Regions from separate parts of the Pseudoalteromonas sp. P1-26 genome, predicted to be linked through region 1. Evidence: predicted binding sites of a transcription regulator. Region 1 holds the regulator's gene; each other region holds the start of a gene.
The links. The regulator sigma-54, encoded in region 1, starts transcription at its own class of promoters, with help from an activator protein. The targets are predictions, from matches to a motif close to GTTGGCACGNNNNTNGNNT.
Positions count from the first base shown of each region.

Region 2: a site for sigma-54 is predicted at 3,661-3,679, ahead of AN394_RS02090 (flagellar basal body rod protein FlgF). Genes of this name have one in related genera too.
Region 3: a site for sigma-54 is predicted at 4,330-4,348, ahead of AN394_RS02255 (PAS domain-containing sensor histidine kinase). Genes of this name have one in related genera too.
Region 4: a site for sigma-54 is predicted at 4,150-4,168, ahead of dps (DNA starvation/stationary phase protection protein Dps). Genes of this name have one in related genera too.

Region 1 covers NZ_LKDX01000003.1:160,410-166,624, forward strand. The annotation lists gene kdsC (3-deoxy-manno-octulosonate-8-phosphatase KdsC) at 1-228, shown strand, start outside; gene lptC (LPS export ABC transporter periplasmic protein LptC) at 225-779, shown strand; gene lptA (lipopolysaccharide transport periplasmic protein LptA) at 769-1,290, shown strand; gene lptB (LPS export ABC transporter ATP-binding protein) at 1,287-2,012, shown strand; gene AN394_RS03450 (RNA polymerase factor sigma-54) at 2,128-3,624, shown strand; gene hpf (ribosome hibernation promoting factor) at 3,652-3,939, shown strand; gene ptsN (PTS IIA-like nitrogen regulatory protein PtsN) at 3,943-4,395, shown strand; gene rapZ (RNase adapter RapZ) at 4,396-5,241, shown strand; gene AN394_RS03470 (HPr family phosphocarrier protein) at 5,255-5,527, shown strand; gene mgtE (magnesium transporter) at 5,739-6,215, shown strand, end outside.
Region 2 covers NZ_LKDX01000002.1:156,350-162,564, reverse strand. The annotation lists gene flgJ (flagellar assembly peptidoglycan hydrolase FlgJ) at 1-51, opposite strand, end outside; gene AN394_RS02105 (flagellar basal body P-ring protein FlgI) at 246-1,340, opposite strand; gene flgH (flagellar basal body L-ring protein FlgH) at 1,353-2,036, opposite strand; gene flgG (flagellar basal-body rod protein FlgG) at 2,052-2,840, opposite strand; gene AN394_RS02090 (flagellar basal body rod protein FlgF) at 2,862-3,626, opposite strand; gene flgE (flagellar hook protein FlgE) at 3,787-5,154, opposite strand; gene AN394_RS02080 (flagellar hook assembly protein FlgD) at 5,206-5,889, opposite strand; gene flgC (flagellar basal body rod protein FlgC) at 5,903-6,215, opposite strand, start outside.
Region 3 covers NZ_LKDX01000002.1:188,959-195,173, forward strand. The annotation lists gene pseC (UDP-4-amino-4,6-dideoxy-N-acetyl-beta-L-altrosamine transaminase) at 1-63, opposite strand, end outside; gene pseB (UDP-N-acetylglucosamine 4,6-dehydratase (inverting)) at 73-1,074, opposite strand; gene AN394_RS02240 (flagellin) at 1,268-2,053, shown strand; gene AN394_RS02245 (sigma-54 dependent transcriptional regulator) at 2,196-3,635, shown strand; gene AN394_RS02250 (DNA-3-methyladenine glycosylase I) at 3,669-4,256, opposite strand; gene AN394_RS02255 (PAS domain-containing sensor histidine kinase) at 4,384-5,496, shown strand; gene AN394_RS02260 (sigma-54 dependent transcriptional regulator) at 5,493-6,215, shown strand, end outside.
Region 4 covers NZ_LKDX01000013.1:53,036-59,250, forward strand. The annotation lists gene AN394_RS08800 (LysE family translocator) at 1-411, shown strand, start outside; gene AN394_RS08805 (penicillin-insensitive murein endopeptidase) at 431-1,102, opposite strand; gene AN394_RS08810 (GGDEF domain-containing protein) at 1,248-2,396, shown strand; gene AN394_RS08815 (substrate-binding domain-containing protein) at 2,604-3,509, shown strand; gene AN394_RS08820 (HPP family protein) at 3,589-4,008, shown strand; gene dps (DNA starvation/stationary phase protection protein Dps) at 4,236-4,754, shown strand; gene corA (magnesium/cobalt transporter CorA) at 4,833-5,789, opposite strand; gene AN394_RS08835 (serine hydrolase) at 5,911-6,215, opposite strand, start outside.

The DNA.
Region 1 (6,215 bases):
GGGCTGACTGATGAACAAATTGCCTATATTGGTGATGATGGTCCAGACTTACCAGTAATGGAAAAAGTAGGGTTTGCTGTTGCTGTAAACGACGCACACCCACTGATTAAAAAGCTGGCTCATTACACCACATTATTACCAGGTGGCTTTGGAGCTGTGCGTGAATTAACTGATTTACTCATGTTAGAAAACGGTAAGCCGTTAACTAGCGATGGAACCAGCGCATGAATATAGCCCGTATTTTACTGAGTATTGTTTTTGTTTGTTGCATGGTGTGGTTATGGTACCCGTACTTTAACCAATCAACAGACACAATAACTAGTGAAGACGAGATCATCGCAACACCTGATTACACTGCTGTGGCGTTAAAGCAAACAGCGTATGATGAGCAAGGCAAAATTAGTCATAAAGTGGCTGCTGCTAAAATGGAGTTGTATCAACAATTAGGGTTTACCTTTTTTGAGCAACCTATTTTTACTATTTATGGCGACCAGCATGTTTGGCAAGTAAAAGCCAAAGAAGCCACATTGTATGAAAACGATCAGCTGATTTTTGAAGGGGATGTAGTTGCTAAAAACTTAACCCACAACGGCATGATTGAAGATATAAAAGCAGAAAACATTAATGTCGATATTGATAAAATGACCATGTTTTCTAAGCAACCTGTGACACTAACAGGACCGAATTTAAAGATTACCGGTAAAGGCTTAAAAGCCGATTTAAAAACCGAAATTGTTGAGTTAACTAACCATACACGAACCATATACTATGACCAATAAACTGAAGAAATTACTCCTGATCCCAAGCTTATTGATTGCCTTTTCGGGCGCAGCTGCCGAGCAAACAGGCGCTCAAATTAGCATTAGCTCAGATCGCCAAGTAGGTAAACTAAAAGATGGCGTTGGCATATTTGAAGGTAACGTAGAGATCGTGCATGGTAATCGTCGTATTACCGCTGAACGCCTTGAAGCACACGGCGGTGACACCGAGGGTACAGTAGAGTTAATTATTGCCACAGGTAAGCCTGCTTACTTCGAAGAAAAGCAAACTGATGGCACCGTGATGAGCGCCAGCGCCGAAGAAGTTCGTTATGATGTTGCAAAACGCTTCTTAACCTTAAATGGTGAAGCTGAAGTTACTCAAGCTGGTCAAAAAGTGACAGCAAAAAGCATTACCTATGATATGGCACAGCAGCTGATCAGTGCTGAAAAAGACGAAAACTCAACAGATCGTGTACACACTATTTTAGTGCCTGTTGAAAATAAAAAAGACAATAAAGGCCAACCATGAGTACATTAAAAGCAGAGCTTTTAGCTAAGAGCTATAAAGGCCGCCAAGTGGTTAAAAATGTCGGTCTTGAAGTTGAAGCGGGCAGCATTGTTGGCTTGCTTGGCCCAAATGGTGCGGGTAAAACCACCACCTTCTATATGATTGTAGGCCTAGTTCCAAGCGACAAAGGTAAAATCAGCATTGATGATAACGATATTACCCTTTTGCCAATGCACAATCGTGCCCGCTTAGGTATCGGCTATCTGCCACAAGAATCGTCAATTTTTCGAAAGTTAACGGTTTACCAAAACTTGATGGCTATTTTAGAAACCCGCAAAGATCTAAACAAAGCAGGTCGCGAAGAAACACTAAATAGCTTACTCGATGAATTCAGCATCCAACACATTCGCGATAGCCAAGGTATGGCGCTGTCAGGTGGTGAACGCCGCCGCGTTGAAATTGCCCGTGCATTAGCCGCTAATCCTAAATTTATTCTTTTAGATGAGCCTTTTGCTGGTGTTGATCCGATTTCAGTGTTAGATATAAAGAAAATTATTGAGCACCTAAAAAATCGTGGTATCGGTGTACTAATTACTGACCATAATGTTCGAGAAACCCTTGATGTTTGTGAAAAAGCCTACATTGTTTCTCATGGGGAGCTAATTGCATCAGGCACACCTGAGCACGTATTAGCAGACCAAACTGTACGCGATGTATATCTAGGCGAGCAATTCAGGCTGTAACCATTACGCCAGCGACTAGAGCATCTGCTAGACTAATAACAATGACAATAAATCGATAATGACTTAACTGTGTTTGCACAGTTATCGATAACTTTAAAAGGATTGTTAGGGATACATGAGGCAATCATTACAGCTGCGCATGGGCCAGCAACTTACAATGACTCCACAACTGCAACAAGCTATTCGTTTGTTGCAGCTCAGTACATTGGATCTCCAGCAAGAAATTCAAGAAGCGCTTGATAGTAATCCCCTACTTGAAGTGGAAGAAGCGGATTACAATGAAGAAAGCACCGGCAAGAATGAGCAAAAAGCGGAGTCTGACGATGTGCAAGTCAGCGCGTCTGCCGAAGAAGCACCTAGCGAGTACGAGCAAGAAAGTAGTGATGCTCTCAATAAAGACACCGTAAGCGATGACTTAGCCATGGATGTTACTTGGGATGAGTACATGAGTGCCGCCCCTTCAACATCATCAGGGCCAATGCCTGAAGATGAGTCTATCTATCAAGGTGCATCAACCGAAACTCTTCACGAATACCTAATGTGGCAATTACAGCTCACGCCATTTAGCCCTACTGATGAAGCGATTGCTGTCGCAATTGTAGAAGCTATCGATGATTCAGGTATTTTAACGGTAAGCTGTGAAGATATCGTCGAAAGCTTTAATCAAAATAACGATGAAGAAGAAATCGAACTTGATGAAGTCGAAGCGGTCTTAAAAAGAATTCAGTTATTTGATCCTGTGGGTATTGGCGCGCGCAGTTTACAAGAATGTCTGTGCATTCAGCTACGCCAATTCGATGCCGATACGCCATATTTAGCTGAAACTAAAATGGTTTTATCTGAGCATATCGAATTATTAGCGAGTCGCGACTATCGAACTTTGATGAAAAAGACTAAGCTTAAAGAAAACGAGCTTAAAGAAGTGATGACGCTCATCCACAGCTTAAATCCTAAGCCTGCGGATAGCATAGTACGCGAAGAATCTGAGTACGTTATACCTGATGTATCAGTGAAAAAAGTGAAAGGCCGCTGGGTAGTCGAGTTAAACCCAGATTGTATGCCAAAGATTAGAGTGAACAGCCAATATGCAGCTATGTCTCGCTCTGTTAAATCAAGTAGCGACAGCCAATTTATTCGCTCTCACTTACAAGAAGCAAAGTGGTTTATTAAGAGCTTAGAAAGCCGTAACGATACGCTATTAAAGGTGACCAACTGTATCGTTCAACAACAACAAGCTTTCTTTGAGCATGGCCCTGAGGCAATGAAGCCGATGGTGCTAAATGATGTTGCTGAAATGGTCGAAATGCATGAATCGACGATTTCACGGGTAACAACGCAAAAATATATGCATACCCCACGGGGTATTTTTGAGTTGAAATATTTCTTCTCAAGCCATGTCAGCACCGAAAATGGTGGTGAGTGTTCTTCTACAGCAATACGCGCTTTAATCAAGAAGTTAGTCGCTGCAGAAAACTCAGCTAAACCATTGAGTGATAGCAAAATTGCAGATATATTGGCTGAGCAAGGAATTAAAGTAGCTAGACGTACAATTGCAAAATATCGTGAGTCTCTAGCAATACCTCCGTCTAATCAGCGTAAGAGTCTGATTTAGACGTTTTACATAGAAGGAAAAATGCTTATGCAACTAAATTTAACTGGTCGTCATGTAGAAATCACAGATTCATTAAGAGACTATGTAAACACCAAGTTTGCAAAACTAGAAAGGCATTTTGACCATATTAATAATGTTCATGTCATTCTAGATGTAGAAAAATTAAGCCAAAAAGCAGAAGCAACTTTACATGTAAACGGAGGCGAATTATTCGCTTCTACAGAACATCAAGATATGTACGCAGCCATTGACTCACTGATCGATAAACTTGATCGCCAAGTCATTAAACACAAAGAGAAATTAGCTCGACATTAAATTATGAAACTAAGTTCACTTACTAACCAGGACTGCAGCAAAGCTGCGGTCCTTTTTAATAGCAAAAAAAGAATTCTTGAATATATCAGCGAACTGGCCCACCAGCAGCTTCCTCATTTATCGCAACAAGATATCCTAGATGCTTTACTCAACCGAGAAAAACTAGGTAGCACCGGCATTGGCCGAGGTATTGCTATTCCACATGGCCGAATGAGCGGCGCAGATGAGCCTCATGCATTTGTGATAGTGAGTGAATCCCCTATTAATTTTGATGCAATTGATAATCGTCCAGTTGATATTTTTGTGGCACTCATCGTACCAGATGGTGACTGTCAGCTTCACCTAAAGACCTTATCAACAATTGCTGATAGACTTAAAGATAAAGAATTTTGTAAACAGCTGCGTAGTGCTACTACCGATCAGCAACTGTTTCAGGTCATATCAGCAGAGGCATAAATGGAATTAATAATTATCAGCGGTCGCTCAGGCTCAGGTAAATCGGTCGCTTTACGAGTACTTGAAGACTTAGGCTATTATTGCGTTGATAATATTCCGGTTAATTTACTGCCTTCGCTCGTACGTAGTGTGTCTGATAACTACGATAAAATAGCGGTCAGTATCGACGTACGTAACTTACCGAAAGAGCAGCAAGAATTTAATGATATTCTTGAGTACCTGCCAGGTTTCGCAAACCCAACACTATTCTATTTAGACAGTGATGACCAAACTCTGATCAAACGCTTTTCAGAAACACGCCGCTTGCATCCACTATCTATTGATTCTTTGCCGCTTGATCTGGCCATTAAACAAGAAAAAATCCTGCTTGATGTGTTGATCACTCGCGCTGACTTTATGATTGATACCACTGATCTGAGTGTTCATCAGTTAGCAGAATCAATTCGCGAAAAGATTTTAGGTAAAAAAGATAAAAAGCTAATTATTACTTTTATGTCGTTTGGCTTTAAGCATGGTATTCCAAAAGAAGCTGACTACGTTTTTGATGCACGCTTTTTACCTAACCCACACTGGGAACCTGATTTAAAGCCACTAACTGGCCTTGATCAACCAGTAAAAGATTACCTAGCTAGCCACAGCATAGTGCAAAAGTTCACTTGGCAAATACAAACCTTTGTGCAAACTTGGTTGCCACATTTAGAGCGTAATAACCGCAGTTACCTGACCATTGCTATTGGTTGCACCGGCGGCCAGCATCGCTCTGTTTACTTAGCGCAAACAATTGGTGAGAGCTTTGCCAAAAGCCATGCTAATGTAAAAATTCGCCACCGCGAACAAGACATTTAATTAGGCACCAACAATGCACGCTGAAGATACCTTTTTAATTCAAAACAAACTTGGCTTACATGCTCGTGCTGCTACTGTTTTAGCGCAATTAGCACTGCAATTTGATGCCAAAATTACGCTTTATCAAGATGATAAAGAAGCTGAAGGCGACAGCGTGTTAGCATTAATGCTACTTGAAAGTAGTCAGGGTAAAGAAGTTCGCGTTGTGTGCGAAGGCCCTGACGCCGATGCTGCATTAACGGCAATCGGCGAATTAATTGCACAACGCTTCCACGAGCAAGAATAGCATTTGCTAAGACTTCAAGGTTTACGGTAAACTTAATTCGGATATTTAAAATTCCCTTTAAATATCCTACTTTTATATCGCTCGCTTTTCTAAATTACAAAACTCTTAATAAATTTATCGCAGTGCGACGATATCTCTGCAAATACACTACAAAGCAACTATGCTGTATTTGCTTAGCCTATTTAAACTTTTTTCAGTTGTAAGGACGCCAATGCCAGAAGCCTTTGAACAAGATTACCCACTACAACAACTCAAACAAGTGACCAAGTCACTCAATAGTGGTCAATTTGTTCAAGTGCGCGGTATGTTAGCCAAAACGGCACCTTGTGATACAGCCCTTTTACTTGAATCTTCTCCCCATAAAATTCGTCGTATGCTTTGGCAGCTGGTTGATCCAGATGTCCGTGGTGATGTTCTAGAAGAACTCTCTGAAGATGTACGTCTTGGCATTATTGCCCAGATGGAGCCTGAGCACATTGCTGCTGCCACTGAAGATATGGACGACGATGACTTAGGTGAGGTTTTACGTAGTCTTCCTGATACCGTATATCAAGACGTTGTCAGTGCCATGGATTCGCAAGATAGAGAGAGAGCAACTCAAGCACTTTCTTATCAAGAGCGCTCAGCCGGTGCCTTGATGAACAGCGATACGGTCACCATTCGTCCTGACGTTACTCTCGATGTTGTA
Region 2 (6,215 bases), on a different contig from region 1:
TAAGTTGCCTAAATCAAAAAAGTTTTGCTTGTCGAGATGATTTGTATCCATCAGCTTTTTGACACAATAGTTAATAATGAAAATTAAAATGCAAAAATTGCGCCAATAAAAAACTTTATAAATGAATGGCTAATAACTGATACAGGAATGGAGTAACTTCAGAGCCAAGATTTTGGCTGATGTTTGTGTGCTAAATGATTTAAGAAATACTAAAACAAAAAACGCGCTCGAAAGCGCGTTTTAATTTAAATGATAACCAGTTGCCCGTTTATCGCCCCCGCTTCTTTTAAAGCTTCAAGGATTGCCATTAAATCACCCGGTGCGGCCCCAACTTCATTGATTGCACGCACGAGATCATCAAGATTAACACCTGGATTAAATACAAAAGCACGTGAATCATCTTCGTTCACATCAATAATACTTTGATTGGTAACGGTAGTTTCACCATCACTTAAAGCATTTGGCTGTGACACATTTTGCTGCTCAGCAATGGTGACCGTTAAACCACCATGTGTAATCGCCGCTGGCTGTAGCTTCACGTTTTTGCCAATCACTATTGTGCCTGTGCGAGAGTTCACAATAATTTTTGCTGCTGTGTCTGCTGGCTTAAACTCTAAGTTTTCAAGTGTCGACAAATAAGCAACACGTTGAGAAGCATCACGCGGTGCTAACACTCGTACTGAAGCTGCATCGATTGCCTGAGCGCTGTCAGGACCCACTAAATCATTAATCGTTTGCTCTAAGCGTTTAGCCGTTGTGAAATCAGGACGATTTAAATTAAAGGTAATGTAGTCACCTTGCATAAACGGGCTCTTAATAGCACGCTCTACAATGGCACCGTTTGGAATACGACCCACTGTGGGTGTGTTAATAATTACACGGCTACCGTCTGCCCCTTCAGCACCTAGACCACCTACGACTAAGCTGCCTTGTGCAATCGCATAGGTATTGCCATCAACCCCTTTTAGGAAGGTTTGTAATAAAGTACCGCCACGTAAACTACCCGCACTACCAATAGACGAAACCGTAATATCAATGGTTTGACCGGGTTTTCTGAATGCCGGTAACTCTGCATGCACAGCCACAGCGGCAACATTTTTAATCTTAGGTTTTAAGCTATCAGGTAAGGTAATACCAAAGCCATTTAACATGGCTTTAAAGCTTTGTTGGGTAAATCGGCTTTGCTCACCTGTGCCAGGCAAACCGACAACCAAACCATAACCCACTAATTGGTTTGCGCGCACGCCCTCAACCATAGATACATCTTTGACTCGCTCAGCCTGTGCAGAAAACTGCAGGCTAATTAAGCAAAGAGCGATGATGTATTTAAACCCATTCATGACTTTATTCCTCTAAAATGGGAAAAGCGAACTACTAAAGAAACGAGACAGCCAACCTGCACTTTGCGTTTCTTGAATTTGCCCTTTACCTGAGTATTGAATTCGCGCATTAGCAATACGGTTTGATGTGACCGTGTTATCTGCTTGAACATCTTCAGGACGAACTAAACCTTCAAGGCGAATAAATTCTTCACCGGTATTCAAAGTGAGCCATTTTTCACCGCGAATAACCAAATTTCCGTTCGGTAGAACACGCATCACATTGACAGATATATCACCAAATAAGCTATTTGATTGGTTAGACTTTGAATCACCTTTAAACGATGCCCCAGAACCAATACCAAACTGAATGCTATCACCGCCAATGTTAACTGGATTACCGCCAAGCCCAATAACAGGGTCTAAACTAGCGTCCGTTTCTTTGTCGGTTTCGGTTTTTGCCGCTTTGGTGGCTTGCGTTGATTCTTGCAATTTAACAGTGATGATATCACCCGCGCGCAATGCCTTTTTATCTGAGTACAAGTCATCTGCTGAATAACTATCAAACAACGAACCCGTTGGTACCATTGGCTCTGTTGTTGGCTCCGGATACATAGGCGCATAGTAAGGGTCATCCTGAACCACATGATGATTTTGCGTTGTCATACAACCACCCAGCATTAATGCTGCCGATGTGACTAAGATAATGTTACGCATGCTGCCTCCTACCCATTAAAGCTGTTGATTGATGTAACTAAGCATTTCATCAACCGCTGAAATCACTTTTGAATTCATTTCATAAATTCGTTGCGTTTCGATCAAGTTAACAAGCTCTTCTGTTACATTCACATTAGACGTTTCAAGTGAACCTTGAACCACAGTACCTAAACCATCGATACCTGGGTTCCCTTGCACAGGTGCGCCACTCACAGCGGTTTCTGTGTATAAGTTTTGCCCCATAGGCTCAAGACCTGATGGATTAATAAAGTCACTAATTGTTAGCTGACCAATGACCACGTTCTCTGCTTGTCCTGAAATACGTACCGACACTTCACCGTCTTGCGAAACAGTAATTGATTGTGCATCGTCTGGTACGTTCATTTCTGGCTGTAATGGAAAACCCGCACCAGAAGTTACAATGCGACCATCTTCGTCAGTGGTGAATTGACCATTACGTGAGTATGCAATGTTGCCATCTGGTAATTGCACTTCAAAAAAGCCAGGACCTGAGATCATCCAGTCCAATGAATTTTCTGTGGTAAGCATGTTACCTTGTGAAAAGTTCTTTTGGTTAGCAACCACTTTTGCACCGGCACCAAGCATTAAACCCGATGGCATTTCAGTGTCTTGCGACGAACGGCCACCTGGTTGATTGATGTTTTGATATAGTAAATCTTCAAATACGGCGCGGCTTTTTTTGTAACCGACCGTGCTGGCATTCGCGAGATTATTTGAGATCACCGAAATATCGGTTTGCTGGGCGTCAAGCCCGGTTTTACTGATCCATAATGCAGGATTCATAACTCTACCCTCTCAGTCATCTTAAACAATGCGTAACAGCTGATCTTGACGCTCGTCGAGCTCTTCGGCTGTTTTCATTAATTTAACTTGTAATTCAAATTGGCGTTGATTGCTGATCATGTCGACCATTTCATGCACTGGGTTTACGTTCGACATTTCAAGCGTACCCGACAGTACCTTTACGTTTGGTGAAATATCACAAAAACCACAAAGGTCATTGACCAACATGTCTTCTTTTGGTCGAAATAAACCGTCATTACCTTTTTCAAGCTGAGTGTTATCAGCCTCAATCACTTTTAAGCGATCAACCACTTCCAAAAAGTTAGCTGGCGCACCTTGTGGGCGAACCTGAATAGCACCGTCTTCACTAAACTCAACTTTCTCGATAGGTAATGGCAAAATGATTGGACCACCTTCGCCAATTACTTGACGGCCATGGCTAGTGATCAACGCGCCATCTGGAGTAATGTTTAATGTGCCAGTTTTGGTGTACGCCTCATTGCCTGATGCATCTTGTACACTCAACCAACCACGGTCACTCATCGCGATATCAAGCTCGCGGCCAGTTTCAACAAAACCACCCGATTCCATATTAGATCCAGGGCGTTCTTGCATTGCAAACACCCTAGATGGCAGACCTTCACCGAAGGCTTGCATAGAGCGAGCTTGTGCAAAATCAGCTTTAAAGCCAGTGGTGTTAGCATTCGCAAGGTTGTTGGCCTTGAGTTCAAGACCTCGCAAACTTTGCTTAGCACCCGACATGGCAATGTAGACCATTTTGTCCATAACATTGACTCACTAAAAATACGATAACTAAGAAATGCAATAAAAGTGCCAAAGTAAAATTGACGCTAAAATAGAAGAGAAAAATGAATAATTAGAATGAAAAAAGGCTGCCAATAGAGGGAGCAGCCTTCGTGTCGGATTAAGCTTAGAGCCGTTAAAATTAACGGATCTGTAGGATGTTTTGCTGTAGTGTTGAGTTAACCTCAAGCGCACGTGAATTTGCTTGGAAGTTACGCTGCGCACTAATCAAGTCAACAAGTTCGTTAGTTAGGTTAACGTTTGATTGTTCAAGCGCAGATGAGTTAATTGAACCCAAGGTACCTGAACCTGGTTCGCCAGCAATAGGTTCACCTGATGTAAGGCTCTTCTTCCAGGCCGTATCACCCACTTGTTGTAAACCCTGTGAGTTCGAAAAGCGTACCATCGCAACTTGACCTAGGAATGAAGTATCACCATTACTGTATGAAGCAACAATTTTACCGTCAGAACCGATATCGATACCTGATAGACGACCTACAGTCGCACCATCTTGTTCCAGTGCTTTTACTTCAAAGTTACTAGCATACTGAGTAGGAATTTTATTTGTTGTTGCTGCTTCATCACGCCAATTAATAGTGACATCATCTGGGAAGCTGGCACCATTAGAAAGTAAGTCAGATAAGCCTGCCGCAGCACCAACACCATTTGGTAACGTTAATGGGTCAAACGTAGTGTCAGTGTTTGCTACACCATCTGTATTTAGTGGTAAACCACTTGAGTCAAACTGAAAAGTCGAAATAGGCGTGTATGGCGACGTAGTTTGCTCAGTACCATCCGCAGCAAACGGTTTTTCATCTAAAGTAGCATACACTTCCCACTCATTTTCATTACCAGTAGTTGTTGAATCAGTTTTCACAAAAAAGAATTGTAAAATATGTGGCTCACCTAATGAATCATACACTGTTGTTGATGTTGAGCTGTTATATGAAGCACTTGTCTCAGGATCAAACGGCGTCACTGACGGTGAAGTTGCTCGAGAGTCTAGATTAAAAGATGAATAAACATTCGTGGTTGCACGTGGTGAACCTGATGCATCAGGAATTTGTAGTGCAGAAGATGTACTTAAGCTAACAGAAGTGGTATCACCGGTTGCTTCATCAACAGGGAAACCTTGTAGATAGTTGCCATTAGCATCGACTACAAAGTTATCTTTATTTAATTTAAACGCACCTGCTCGGGTATATGTGAAGTCTTGTGCACCTAGGTCATTCGCCATTGCGAAATAACCTTCACCAGTGATCGCTAAGTCAAGTGAGTTATTTGTGAAAGATAACGAACCTTGGTGGAATTGTTGTGCCACCATTGTTGTTCTTACACCGTCACCATTTTTTGTTTTACCAGAACTAAATACTGATGATGCGTATACATCAGCGAACTCTGCACGAGACTCTTTAAAGCCCGTAGTATTAACGTTAGCAATGTTATTTGCGGTAACGTCTAAATCTTTTTGCGCGGCTGCTAAGCCTGTTAATGCAATATTGAAGCTCATAACTCACCTCTAACCTATCTCTTAGCCTAAGCTAACCCAAACCTTTTTTACTTATGCGATTTCAGCTATATCAGTTAGCCTAACCGCACCCTCTTTTGTATTTACGATAATGCCGCTTGCGCCATTAATATTGACACTTTCAATATTCTTAAAGGTCGCCATTGGCATACTGCTGTAGTCTCCATTTACAAAGCCTTCAGCACTGATGTCATATTCACCTTCAGGTAGCACATTGCCATCATTGTCTTTACCATCCCATTCAAAACGAAGTGCACCCGCTGACTGAGAACCTAATTCAATGGTACGCACTAACTGGCCTGATGAATCCGTTATTCTTAGCGTTAAAGATTCAACAGCGGTTTCTGCAACCACCGACCCTTTAGCTAGATTTTCGCCATCAAAATCAATGGTGTCAGACTCAAGTAACGCTTGCTTACCAACAAGAGTCGAAGCCTGTAACGCAGAATTTGATGTCATTGATGCAGTGAGTGAATCAAACTTCTCGTTTAAGTTTGAAATACCTTCAGCCATGGTAAAGTTCGTCATCTGCGCAATCATTTGATCGTTATCAGCAGGATTACTCGGATCCTGAAACGACAACTGCTGTGTTAACAACGAAAAGAAATCTTCCTGAGAAAGCGTGTTGTTGTCTTCTTCAGTTGTTTGCGTACTACTTTGATTCCAACGCAAACTATCCATATAGGATGATGATGCAGAGCTGATGTCGTTACTCATAACTTATCCTCGGTTACCGTTGTCCTAACAACAGTGTTTTACTTAACATTTGCTTAGCTGCATCAGCAACTTGCACATTTGTTTGGTAAGAGCGAGAGGCAGAAATCATATTTGCCATTTCTTCTACAACATTAACGTTAGGTTTGTAGATATAACCATTTTCATCCGCACTTGGGTGGTTCGGGTTATATTCAATTTGTAGAGGTTTATCACTCTCTACAATGCCTAACACTTTAACGCCAACAGAAGAGCCCTGAGGATTGCTTTGTGATGCTGACGCTTTAGTCAACTCTGCAGCAAAAACAGGGTGGCGCGCTCGATATGTC
Region 3 (6,215 bases), on a different contig from region 1:
TACGGCGTTGATGTCATCTTGAGAAATATTTTGTTTGCCGTAAGGAATTACCTTATTCGTCATAATGCAGTATTACAGTAACGCTTGGACATTGAAGTTTTTAATTTCTTCAATGCTCATATAATCTGGGTTATCGAGTGAGTTATACTCGAAACCTTGGGCAACTTGCTCGCCTTTTTCGCCAAGTGCGTTTTCAGTAAAATCATTGCTACGACTACTGAATTTTATGCCCGGAGCGATTACAAAGTGATCGCTATATTCGTACGTTTCAAAGCATAAGTCGGCAGGACACATAACTTCGTGTAACTTTTCACCAGGGCGAATACCAATTATTTTAATTGGTAAGTCAGGTGCCATTGCTTTGGCAAGATCAGTAATGCGAATTGAAGGGATCTTCGGAACGAAAATTTCGCCACCTAACATACGCTCAAAGTTTGTTAAAACAAAATCAACACCTTGTTGCAGGCTAATCCAGAAGCGAGTCATTTCTTCATGAGTAATTGGTATATGGTCGCGGCCTTGGTCGATAAATTTTTGGAAAATAGGCACAACAGAGCCACGCGAACACACTACGTTACCGTATCTTACTACAGCAAAGGTTGTTTTATGGCCGCCAGCAATATTGTTAGCAGCCACAAATAACTTATCTGATGCAAGTTTAGTCGCACCATATAAGTTGATTGGGTTCGCGGCTTTATCAGTCGACAGTGCAATGACTTTTTCTACGTTATTATCAAGAGCCGCATCAATGACATTTTCAGCACCATTAATATTGGTTTTGATACATTCCATTGGGTTGTATTCAGCGGCAGGTACTTGTTTTAATGCTGCTGCGTGAATCACATAGTTCACACCACGCATAGCACGACGAAGCCTTTCTTTATCGCGTACATCACCAATAAAATAACGCATACACGGTTGGTCAAACTCTTGCTGCATTTCAAACTGTTTGAGTTCGTCACGCGAAAAGATAATGATCTTTTTTGGCTTATAGCGTTCTAGAAGCGTTTTGACGTATTTTTTACCGAATGAACCGGTACCACCGGTAATTAAAATTGTTTTATTGTCGAACATAGTGTTACCCGAGTTATTTTTCATTGGCGTTTGATACGCAAAGTGAGAATTTTGACACAATTCTCAGTAATTTAACTATTAACTAATACACTAGCAAGTCAGATGCCAAGTTAATTTATCTAAACCATGGTACAAAGTGCAAATTTTGGCAAATTAAGCTATAATTTAAACAATCGGTTTGTCGGAGGCCGCCATGAAAATTCAATCACCCAATACCGGGTTTTTAAACCAAACTCAGCAAACGGGTAACAAGCTTGCTGAGCAACTAGCATCAGGTAAAAAAGTAAATTCAGCGGCAGATGATGCCGCTGCACTGCAAATTATTGATAGATTAACATCGCAGCAAGATGGCTACAGTCAAGCAATTAATAATGCGTACGATGGCATTTCTTACTCGCAAGTAACAGAGTCAAATTTATCTGGTGTAAATGATGCCGTTTCTCGCATTCGAGAGCTGTCTATTCAAGCGGGTAATGGTGCGCTCACAGATAATGATAGAGCTGCACTTCAAGAAGAAGTGTCGCAATTACAAACGCAAATATCAGAAACGTTTGAAAATGCGACATTCGGTGGTAAACCTTTATTTGATGGTGAGCAAGTGTCGTTTCAAGTTGGTCCTGATGCCAACACCACACAATCAGTGACGCCATCTGATGGCAGTATTGCTTCAGTTATTGCAGGAATCGATATTTCAACCCAAGCAGGAGCTCAAGCTGCGATTGATATTAGCGACCAAGCAGCTGAAGAAATTAACACGCAAAGAGCTGAGCTAGGCGCTTTTCAAAACACCTTGGCGAGTACGATAAAAGGTTTAGGCAACCAGCGAGAGAACATTGCTGCGAGCCAAAGCCGAATAGAAGATACTGACTATGCAAAAGCTGTGTCTGATCAAGTAGCTAATGATATTTTATCGCAAGCATCGATTGCCTTACGTGGCCAAGCAAATCGTTCAGCCGAATCTATATTAGGTTTACTTTAATTCTTTAGTATTAAATTTTAGTGCTAAGTGACTATTTTTTGGCGTTGATGTCAATAAATTGCCGCTTAGCGCTTGCATCCCTCCTAAACTCGCTTACAATTTAGAAATTAACTAACCTCGTGGTAACTGTGGTTCGCCAATAATGATCTTAATTTTAGACAATAATAATAATCGTGCGATAGGTTTACATGCAGCACTTACCTTCATTGGTGAAACTGCACAATTAGTTGATGAGACTTCATTACAGTCTTTTTGTGAAAAACATCAACAGCAAGAATGCATGGTCATTCTTGGTGCTTTACAGCAGCTAAATCACGAGGCTGTGATCAAACAGTTTCCAGCCATTCCGTTTTTATTAATTGGTGAAACACTCAAACCGTTACTAAGCATTGCTAATGTAGTTGGTTTAATTTGTGAGCCGTTTAACCATGATGTAACTACTCAGCTATTGCATGATTGTCAGCAATATCAGCGCATGCTACCGGGTGACCATAAACAAGCTAAATCTAACAAATCGTTTGATGGTTTAGTCGGTGAAACCGAAGCTGTAAAAGATGTGCGCTTTTTAATTGAACAAGTAGCAAAAACCGATGCAAATGTACTGATCTTAGGTGAGTCAGGCACAGGTAAAGAAGTTGTTGCACGTAACGTTCATTTACTCTCTAAACGCAATACCGGGCCATTTGTGCCGGTAAACTGTGGTGCTATCCCAGGCGAGCTTCTTGAAAGTGAGCTATTTGGCCATGAAAAGGGTGCTTTTACGGGGGCTATTTCTGCACGAAAAGGGCGTTTTGAATTAGCGCAAGGCGGCACGCTGTTTCTAGATGAAATTGGTGATATGCCTTTGCAAATGCAGGTTAAACTATTGCGTGTGTTGCAAGAGCGTAGCTATGAGCGAGTAGGGGGTACTAAGCCTATTCAAGCGGATGTACGCATTATTGCTGCAACTCACCGCAATCTTGAAGAGATGATTGAGCAGGGCGACTTCCGTGAAGACCTTTTTTATCGCTTAAACGTATTTCCAATTGAAAACCCTTCGCTTAGTGAGCGTGCCGACGACATTCCTCTACTTTTAAAAGAGCTAATGCGTCGTGTGAACGAGCAAAGTGGCACAACGGCCAAATTTACTGAGCGTGCGATTCAAAGCTTAAAAGAGCATGCGTGGCCGGGGAATATTCGTGAACTTGCTAACTTAGTTGAACGCATGGTGATCATGTTCCCTGATAAAGTAGTTGATGTGCCAGACCTTCCAGCTAAATATCGTTATATTGAAGTTGAGGCTTATGAGCCTGAGTATCCAGAAGAGTTGATGGAGCGAGATGCTTTCAACGATATTTTCAGTACAGGCTTTAGTGATTATGATGATGAAGAACCTGATGTACCAGCAACAACGGTTGACTCAGGTTTACTACCAGATGAAGGAATTGAGCTCAAAGAGTATCTTGCTGAGCTAGAAATCAGCTTAATCAGCCAAGCATTAGAGCGCTATGATTACGTTGTTGCACGAGCTGCAGAAATTTTAGGTGTTAGGCGCACCACACTGGTCGAAAAAATGAAGAAATACAACCTAACGCGTGACTAAGCCGCGTTAGGTTTCTTCCTCGATTTTATCTCTTTAATATTCACTAATTATCTCAGCTTTTCTAAAGCAATCATTGCTATGGTCATTTACCATGCCACAGGCCTGCATGTGGGCATACACTGTAGTAGGGCCTAAAAACTTAAAACCGCGCTTTTTTAAATCTTTGGCGAATGCTGTTGAGACTTCAGTAATAGCCGGGTAATCCTCTAATTTATCAAGGTTGTTTACCAACGGTTTGCCACCAACAAACTGCCATTGGTAATTTGAGAAACTGCCAAACTCTTTTTGAATCTCAATAAAACGTTGCGCGTTATTAATAGTGGCGGCGATTTTAGCGCGATTACGAATAATACCTTCAAACTGCATTAACCTTTCGACGTCGTCTTCGGTCATTTTGGCAACCTCTTCGACAACAAAGTTTTTGAAGGCACTGCGATAGCCATCACGCTTTTTAAGTATGGTATACCAACTCAGTCCCGCTTGTGCTGACTCTAAGGTTATAAATTCAAATAAGCGGTGATCATCATATAATGGCACCCCCCATTCTTGGTCATGATAGGTCACATAATCTTCTTTGCTGGTATCGAGCCACGGGCAACGACAATGGTGTTCTTTTTGCATTATTCCCTCGCGATTGTCATTTTTTTGTCAGTGTTGTTTTGTCTTTAATTTATTGAAATAAAACAAAAATAAATTTGGTACGGATTGTGCATTTAGCTAGGTAGACACGATTTTTTGAGTATCGATTATGGCCTTAGCAAATGTCCTAAAACCACAATTTATCACAGCCAAACAATATAACCCATGCTTACAACAAGAAGAGTATGTGGGTGAGTTGAGTGAGCTGCGCCAACAAGCCAGTTGGTTAGGTCATTTGGTTGATACCATGCCTGCGGGTGTGGTGGTTTTAGATGGCCGAGGCATGATCGCAAAAGCTAATCAAATTGCCATTGATATGCTAGGTGAACCCCTCGAAGGTGAAAAGTGGTTTAGCGTAATTCAACGCTCATTTCGACCACAGCAAGACGATGGACATGAAGTATCACTTAAGGATGGCCGTTTAATAAAGCTTGATATTACTGCGCTTGCTCCAGAGCCAGGGCAGTTAATTTTAATGACAGATTTAACTGAAACCAGGCGATTACAAAAGCGAGTAGCACATATGCAGCGCTTAAGTGCGCTTGGCAAAATGGTCGCTTCGCTTGCTCATCAAGTCAGAACACCGTTATCTGCGGCCATGCTTTATGCTGCCAATTTAGGCTCAAAGCGATTGCCAGAAAGCTCGCGTGGCAACTTTCATACGAAGCTAATGTCGCGTTTAAAAGATTTAGAAACCCAAGTGAACGATATGCTGTTATTTGCCAAAAGTGGTGAGCAACAAGTGGTCGAAAGCGTTTCAATGCAACAGTTACTTAATGAAGTAAAAGCCGGTGCTGATGCTATGGTTGCACAAAATAACAGTGAACTTAGCGTGAACTTGCCTGAGCCAGATATTGAAATTATGGGTAATAAAACTGCTCTGGCGAGTGCTATTCAAAACCTGATCCACAACAGTATTCAAATTATTGGCTCTGAGGCTGTGGTAACCCTGAGTGCCGAACGTGACGAAACTAGCGAAAACTGCGTTCGCATCAGTGTCAGTGATAATGGCCCAGGTGTTGATTTACGTCATGCGAACAAATTATTCGAACCTTTTTACACTACCAAAAGCCAAGGCACGGGGCTTGGACTTGCAGTTGTAAGTTCAGTCGCCAATGCGCACCAAGGACGGGTTGAAGTGACTAATAATGCTCATGGGGGAGCATGTTTTAGTTTGATCTTGCCAATTAGTGCAGAACCAATGTCAGCGGAGGCAAAATGAATACTAACTCTATTTTAGTCGTTGAAGACGACGCAGGCTTACGAGAAGCACTGATTGATACCCTTGAAATGTCGGGTATTGATTGCGTTGCTGCAGATAGCGCTGAACAAGCGATGATCTTGCTTAAGCAAAATAGCTATTCATTGGTTGTTAGTGATGTGCAAATGGGCGCTATGAGCGGCCTTGACCTATTACGTAGCATTAAACTTAATTATCCTGAGTTGCCGGTATTAATGATGACGGCCTATGCCACTATCGATGATGCTGTAGAAGCAATGCGTTTAGGCGCGATTGATTATATGGCAAAACCGTTTGCACCAGAAGTGCTTCTTAATATGGTGAGTCGTTATTTGCCTGAAAAGGAAAAAGAAACCGATGGCCCAATCGTTGCCGATCCATCAAGTATTAAGCTATTAGAGCTCGCGAGCAAAGTTGCCCGCTCAGATGCCAGTGTCATGGTACTCGGCCCAAGTGGCTCGGGTAAAGAAGTCTTGGCTCGTTTTATCCACGATAAATCAAATCGTAGCGATGCTCCCTTTGTGGCTATTAACTGTGCTGCTATTCCTGAAAACATGCTTGAAGCAACCTTATTCGGTTACGAAAAAGGGGCGTTTACCGGCGCGATTCAAGCTTGCCCGGGTAAATTTGAGCAAGCTCAAGGTGGTACCATCTTACTAGATGAAATCACTGAGATGGATTTAGGCTTACAAGCTAAATTA
Region 4 (6,215 bases), on a different contig from region 1:
ATCATGCAGCTATTTGACTTATTCCCTCCAAGCTATTTGATGTTAAAAGTATTTTGCATTGCTTACTTGCTATATCTGGCGTTTAAAATTGCCACAAGTAACGCACAACAAAAAGCCAGTAGTGAAAGTAAGCCGTTTACTTTTATTCAGGCTGCACTATTTCAATGGGTGAACCCAAAAGCCTGGGCAATGGCATTAAGCGCGGTTAGTTTGTATGCCCCAGACAAAAACCTCACCTCAGTGTTAATCGTAAGCCTCGTATTTGGCTTAATTAACCTGCCGTGTGTCAGCTCGTGGACTTTACTTGGCGAAAAGCTGCAACACTGGCTTGCCAGCCCAAAGCGCTTAAAAGCATTTAACTACCTAATGGCAATACTATTAATTGCTTCAGTGATGTTTAGTTTGTTTTAAATGAGCAAGCTTTCTTAGCTTATTTTTCACACGGCACTAAAAAATCAACATGGTAATGCTCATCATGTCGCACCCAAGATGGCTTAGTAGAAAACTGAATATGATCTTGTAAATAGTTAGCATACTTGGTTTTATAAAGCCCAGCTTGCAAGGTTGGGTCAAAGATCACCCGCCAAAGATCGTAACCTTTTGCTGTAGCCGATTTATGCAGCTCAACAATATGAGCTGCTAAAGCGGTATAATCAATCTTAAACTGTTCAAACTGACCTTGTTTATCAAATTCAATATCGTAGCCAAAACGATTAAACACATGTGTAGGCAAATGAACTGATAGCCCCTTTTCGTTAATAACAGGTGTCATAAAATCAACCGACAAACCATTTTGATGAGTTTTATGCGGGCTAAATTTCCCGCCATTTTCTAAGCCCGTTTCAGCGTATTTGTATCGTTTATCTGGATGGGATTTCTGGAGCGCTTGGTAGGCATCAACAATAATGTTTTTTACCTGCGAATGAACATACGTACGCCCTGCCAGCTCAGCCACTTTGCTGTAGCTGGTAAAGTTATCACCCTTGCTGGGTAGTTTTACTGCATTGCGTACATAGCCATTGGCAGTCGTTCCACCACAGACGCTATTAGCCAAAACCGACCCAGAGCAAAATAATAAGGCTAAAAATAAACATGTTTTCATTGCAGTAGCTTCTTTAAAAATTTAAAGCTTAGCTATCAATAAATGAACTAACGATTAAAGCATTTTTGAATCATAGGTAGGATTTAAAGGTGAGTAATTTTTCCTGTGCTAAGCTTTATTTACCTAGAGCTTTTCAGTGCGACTCATGGCTAGTAACGTAGAGAATTACTTTTACCACGGCTTTTTTGTCTTCTTACTCATTACGGTAGTAACCTGCTCCATTATAGCCACGCGCCTGATGCGCAGTAGTTTTAATAACCGCTCGATTTACTTATTTAACCTGTTTTTTTACCTTGGTGTAATTGGCTTTGCATGGCTTTGGATCCAAGACTTATTAGACCTTACGCCAAGTTTTCGCTCTGGCGTGGTGATTTATATGATTTCCATGACGTTGCTACAATTATCCATTTATAACCACGACGAACCCAGCCGATTTAATAAGATAATTATTGCGCATGGTGCTATTTTTTCTGTATTTGCCCTCCTCACTCAAAATATAAATCAACTTGCCCTTGTCGAAGCCTGCTTTACATTAAGCGTATTACCCGCACTTATTTACTTCACCACTAAACGCGCTGTATGTGAAAAGAATATTGGCAACACTGTGTTGTCAATGGCGCAATGCATTTTACTATTAGTGCCCATTTCACAGCTAAGTATTATTACCCATGAACATAACTTAGCGACCTTGTATTCATTGACCGTCATTGCCCATGCAACCGTGTTTGTTATGACTGGCCTCGGTCTCATCACCACCCTGTTGGTGGATGAAAAAAAGCGTTATTTGGAATTGTCTCTAAAAGACCCGCTTACCGGGCTCTACAATCGCCGCGGGCTGCAATTCATTATTGAACAACAGCAACTATTCAGCCCAAGTCAAACATCTAGCTTATTCGCCTGCGTAGTTGATATTGATTACTTCAAACGTATTAATGATAGTTACGGGCATGATGGCGGTGACCTTGTACTTGAAGTGTTCTCTGATCTAATGAAACAGCATTTAAATAAAGGTGACTTATGTTGCAGGCTCGGCGGTGAAGAATTTTTACTGTTGTTCTTTGCTACCGACATCAGCTCGGCTAAGCAATTTTTAGAGGGCCTACGTAAAACATTTGAAACCAGTCAAATAGCTTATCGAGAACATCTTATATCGGTTACTGCTAGCTTTGGTTTAACCAATTGGCAACCAAATGACAGCTTTGAAAGCTTAGTAAACCGCGCAGACAAAGCCGTTTATGCAGCGAAAAATAATGGTCGTAATCGCATAGAAACAAACAGCCTAAACAAGGAGTAAATAACTAGAGACGCCACGAAAGCAAATGCCTTTCTATCAATCTTGTAAATTCCAACTCTGTCACTATAATTAGCTCGTGCTTAACTTGCAATATGTAGTGCTATGTCCTTAAAAGTATTATTAAATTTTAAATTAAACTGGGTACTTTTGTGTACCAGTTTTTGGCTTTTTGCCCTGCCAATTCAGGCTAAATATGTGGTGGCAGTTGTGGGTAAAACCAAAAACGATAGTTTTTATCAGCAAGCCTTTAAAGGGTGTGAGCAATTTGCAAAACAGCATCTCGATTTTGAATGTATTTACGATGGCCCCAAAGACTTTCAAGATATTCGCACACAAGTCTTAGTGATCACCGACCTTGTTCGCAGAAACAACATTAGTGGTTTATTAATCGCAACCACAGATTCCAATTACCTTGTTGAAAGAGCCCTTAAACAGCTTAAAGATAACAATATTCCTGTGATCACTTTTGACTCTGATCTGCTCGAAGAAGATCAGCAGTACCGTTTAGCTTATGTAGGTACCAACAATTTTGACTATGGTGTGGCCTTGGGGAACGAATTAAAAAAATTCACCAGCAAAGAAAATAACCAGGTGTGTATTCAATCAGGGCACTCAACAACACCTAATTTAAACAAGCGCATTGAAGGTGTTCGCTATGCGTTATCTGGGCAAAAAGATAAACGTTTAAGTGGTGAAAATGGCTGGAGTGAGTTTGATAGATGCCCTTTATATAGCTTAGGCAAGCGAGAGGTCTCCCTCGGTCAACTCGACAAACTTCTTAACCTTGAAAATCCACCACTATTTTTAGCGGTAGCGGGCTTTGCCCAATTTAACCCTAATTATGCAAACGTGATTGCTAAACATAAGCAACGTATTGCTAATCAAGAGGTGGTGATCGTTTCTGCCGATACTGAGCAAATGCAATTAGAAGTATTACAACAAGGATTATCATCGGCCAATATTGGTCAAAACCCATTTGAAATGGGCCGACTTTCTGCAGAATTGATGTATCAATACCTCACTAAAGGTGAACGACCAGCTAAGTCTCACTATTATTTAGACTTTCATTATTGTCAGCAAAATAATGCAGGTACTTGCACCGTTAATCACTAAAACTTTGATCTCACTAAAGTGCAATTAACTCGATAAGCGCTAGACTTACCACAACTTGATTAATTGTAAGGATTTAGCCATGACACACCTAGTTAGTGATTTGATGACGCCAGACCCATTCGCCATTAGCGCGCAAAATACCCTGCATGACGCGCATAATCTAATGAAAGAGAAAAATGTCCGCCATATTCCAGTGATCAATGAGCATGGTGGTTTGGTTGGCATGTTAACGCAAAAAATCATGATTGCTCAGGTAATGAATATCATGGCTAATTACAGTGCCAGCGCCCTCGAACGCAAGGAAAAGCAAACTAAAGTGGTTGATATTATGGCTACCGATTTTACCAGTATCTCGCCAGAGCAACCGCTACACGAAGTTGCTAAGTTTTTTGTTGAAAACCGTCATGGCTGCATGCCTGTGGTTGATAAAGATAACAACCTAGTGGGCATTCTAACCTCATCTGATTTTGTTCGTTTAGCGGCGGCTTTACTTTCTTAAGTCGTAAATTAGTATCTGCACACTGAATTTTTTACAGAAGGTGTGCAGAGTTTTCATACTTCTTCTTAGCTAGTATCACCCTCACTCAAGACCCAAATTAAATTAACCCTTTAAATTCATAACCTTATAATTTAAAGATTATTAGGCACAACGCTTGCTTCTATGTAATTACACATGCTTTTTAGATTAAAAGCGAAAGGAAATTTACAGATAATCTCGGAGGAGTAATGAGTAATTCATCATCAAAAATCGCAGAATTTACAGCACCCGGTGTTAAAGACCAAGCTGCAGCTGACACGATTGCTATTCTAGACCAGCGCATGGTCGCTTTAATCGATTTACACCTCACTTTAAAACACATTCATTGGAATGTTGTTGGCCCTAATTTTATCGGTGTACACGAAATGTTAGACCCGCAAGTAAGCGCAGTGCAAGAGATGACTGACACGATTGCAGAGCGTATTGCAACTATGGGCGGCGTACCTGTTGGCACACCACAATCAATTGTAGAACGCCGTACTTGGCAAGATTATTCAATTGGTAAAGGCTTAGTTACTGACCATCTAACAGCGCTTGATAAAGTGTATAACGGAGTCAATAAAGACCACCGTGCAGCTATCGATAAGCTTGGTGAGCTAGACCCAGTTTCTGAAGATATGATCACCGGCCAACTGGCTGACTTAGAACAATTCCAATGGTTTGTTCGTGCACATATCGAATCGTCTACCGGCGAATTGAAAGGTTAAACCCCATTTAAAGGTTAAACCCCCTAGGTCTATCCGAAGACCCCTTGCCCAGCATTTGCTGGGCTTTTTTATGCTTTGTTACAACCAACCTTTATGTTTAAAGAACAAGTAAGGTGCAAAGCCAGACAGCAACATAATGCCAATTGCAAACGGGTAACCCCATGCCCATTGCAGTTCAGGCATGCTGTTAAAATTCATCCCATAGATACTGGCGACAACGGTCGGCGGTAAAAACACCACAGAGGCAATAGAAAAGGTTTTTATAATTTGGTTTTGTTCGATGTTAATAAAACCCTGAGTCGAGTCCATTAAGAAATTCACCTTATCAAACAAAAATGTACAGTGAGACATAAGGGTATCAATATCGAGTACAATTTCACGAAGTGACTCGCGGTCTTCTGTCGGCGCTCCTAGGTGGCGCAGTAAAAACGAGATATTCCGGCGCGTATCCATCAAACATAAACGCACTTTACCGTTATTATCTTCAAGGCGCGAAATTCGACTAACAGCTTCTTCTAAGTCTGAGTCATCCTCTTCAAGTACATAGGCACTGAGTTTTTCTAACTGGTGATGCATGTCTTCAAGCATATCAGCGTGGTTTTCGACTTTTTGATCAAATAAAGTCACCAAAAGTTGCTTTGGATTATCACACGCTACCTGCCCTTTCCGAGCACGCAGTCGTAAAAGACGAAAATCGGCTAGTTCATCATCGCGGATTGTCAGCAAGCAGTTGTCTTGTAGCAAACAAGCCACGGTTACCGTATTAAAGCGCCCTTCATTTGGTGACATGAAAAGCGCATGCACATGCAAACCTTCATGGTCAATAAAACAACGGGAAGAGGCCTCGATTTCTTCAACATCATCAGCACCAGGTAAGGTGATATTAAGCGTGCTTGCCAGCGCTTGTCGTTCTTCTTCAGTCGGATTTATGGTATCAATCCAGTGGGCATTTTTAATAGAAGTAACAAGCGGTGTATCAGCAGCTGGCTCAGTTTCTGTGATCACACCTTGGTCTATAGAAAAAAATCGTAACATGCGCCCTACCCTGAATAATCAATGTATAGCAAATACTATAGCTGTTCACGTTAATGAACAATGACAATGCTACTAATTACCGGGTAAAGCAGAAAAATAATTTAAACCTAACATCAATTGCTTATTTCGCTTTTTTGAAGCGCACCAAAAGCATACCTATCAAGATGATGCCAAGGCCTATTAAGCAAGGTACAAAAGCACTTTGCAAGGCAACATCAAACGCTAAAAAGTCGGGGTAACCGGTTTGCCAAAGCGTCCATTCATAACCGAGCTTTGATGCAATATGTTCACCGCCGCTACTAAGTACGATGATTGCATCATTGTTATCTGGGTTGATGCGAAGTGTGCTATTTATTGCTGGCTCATTCGCGCCATCATGGCCAAACACAAAATCTCCCGATGCTGTTGGTGCATAAAGCATGGTAC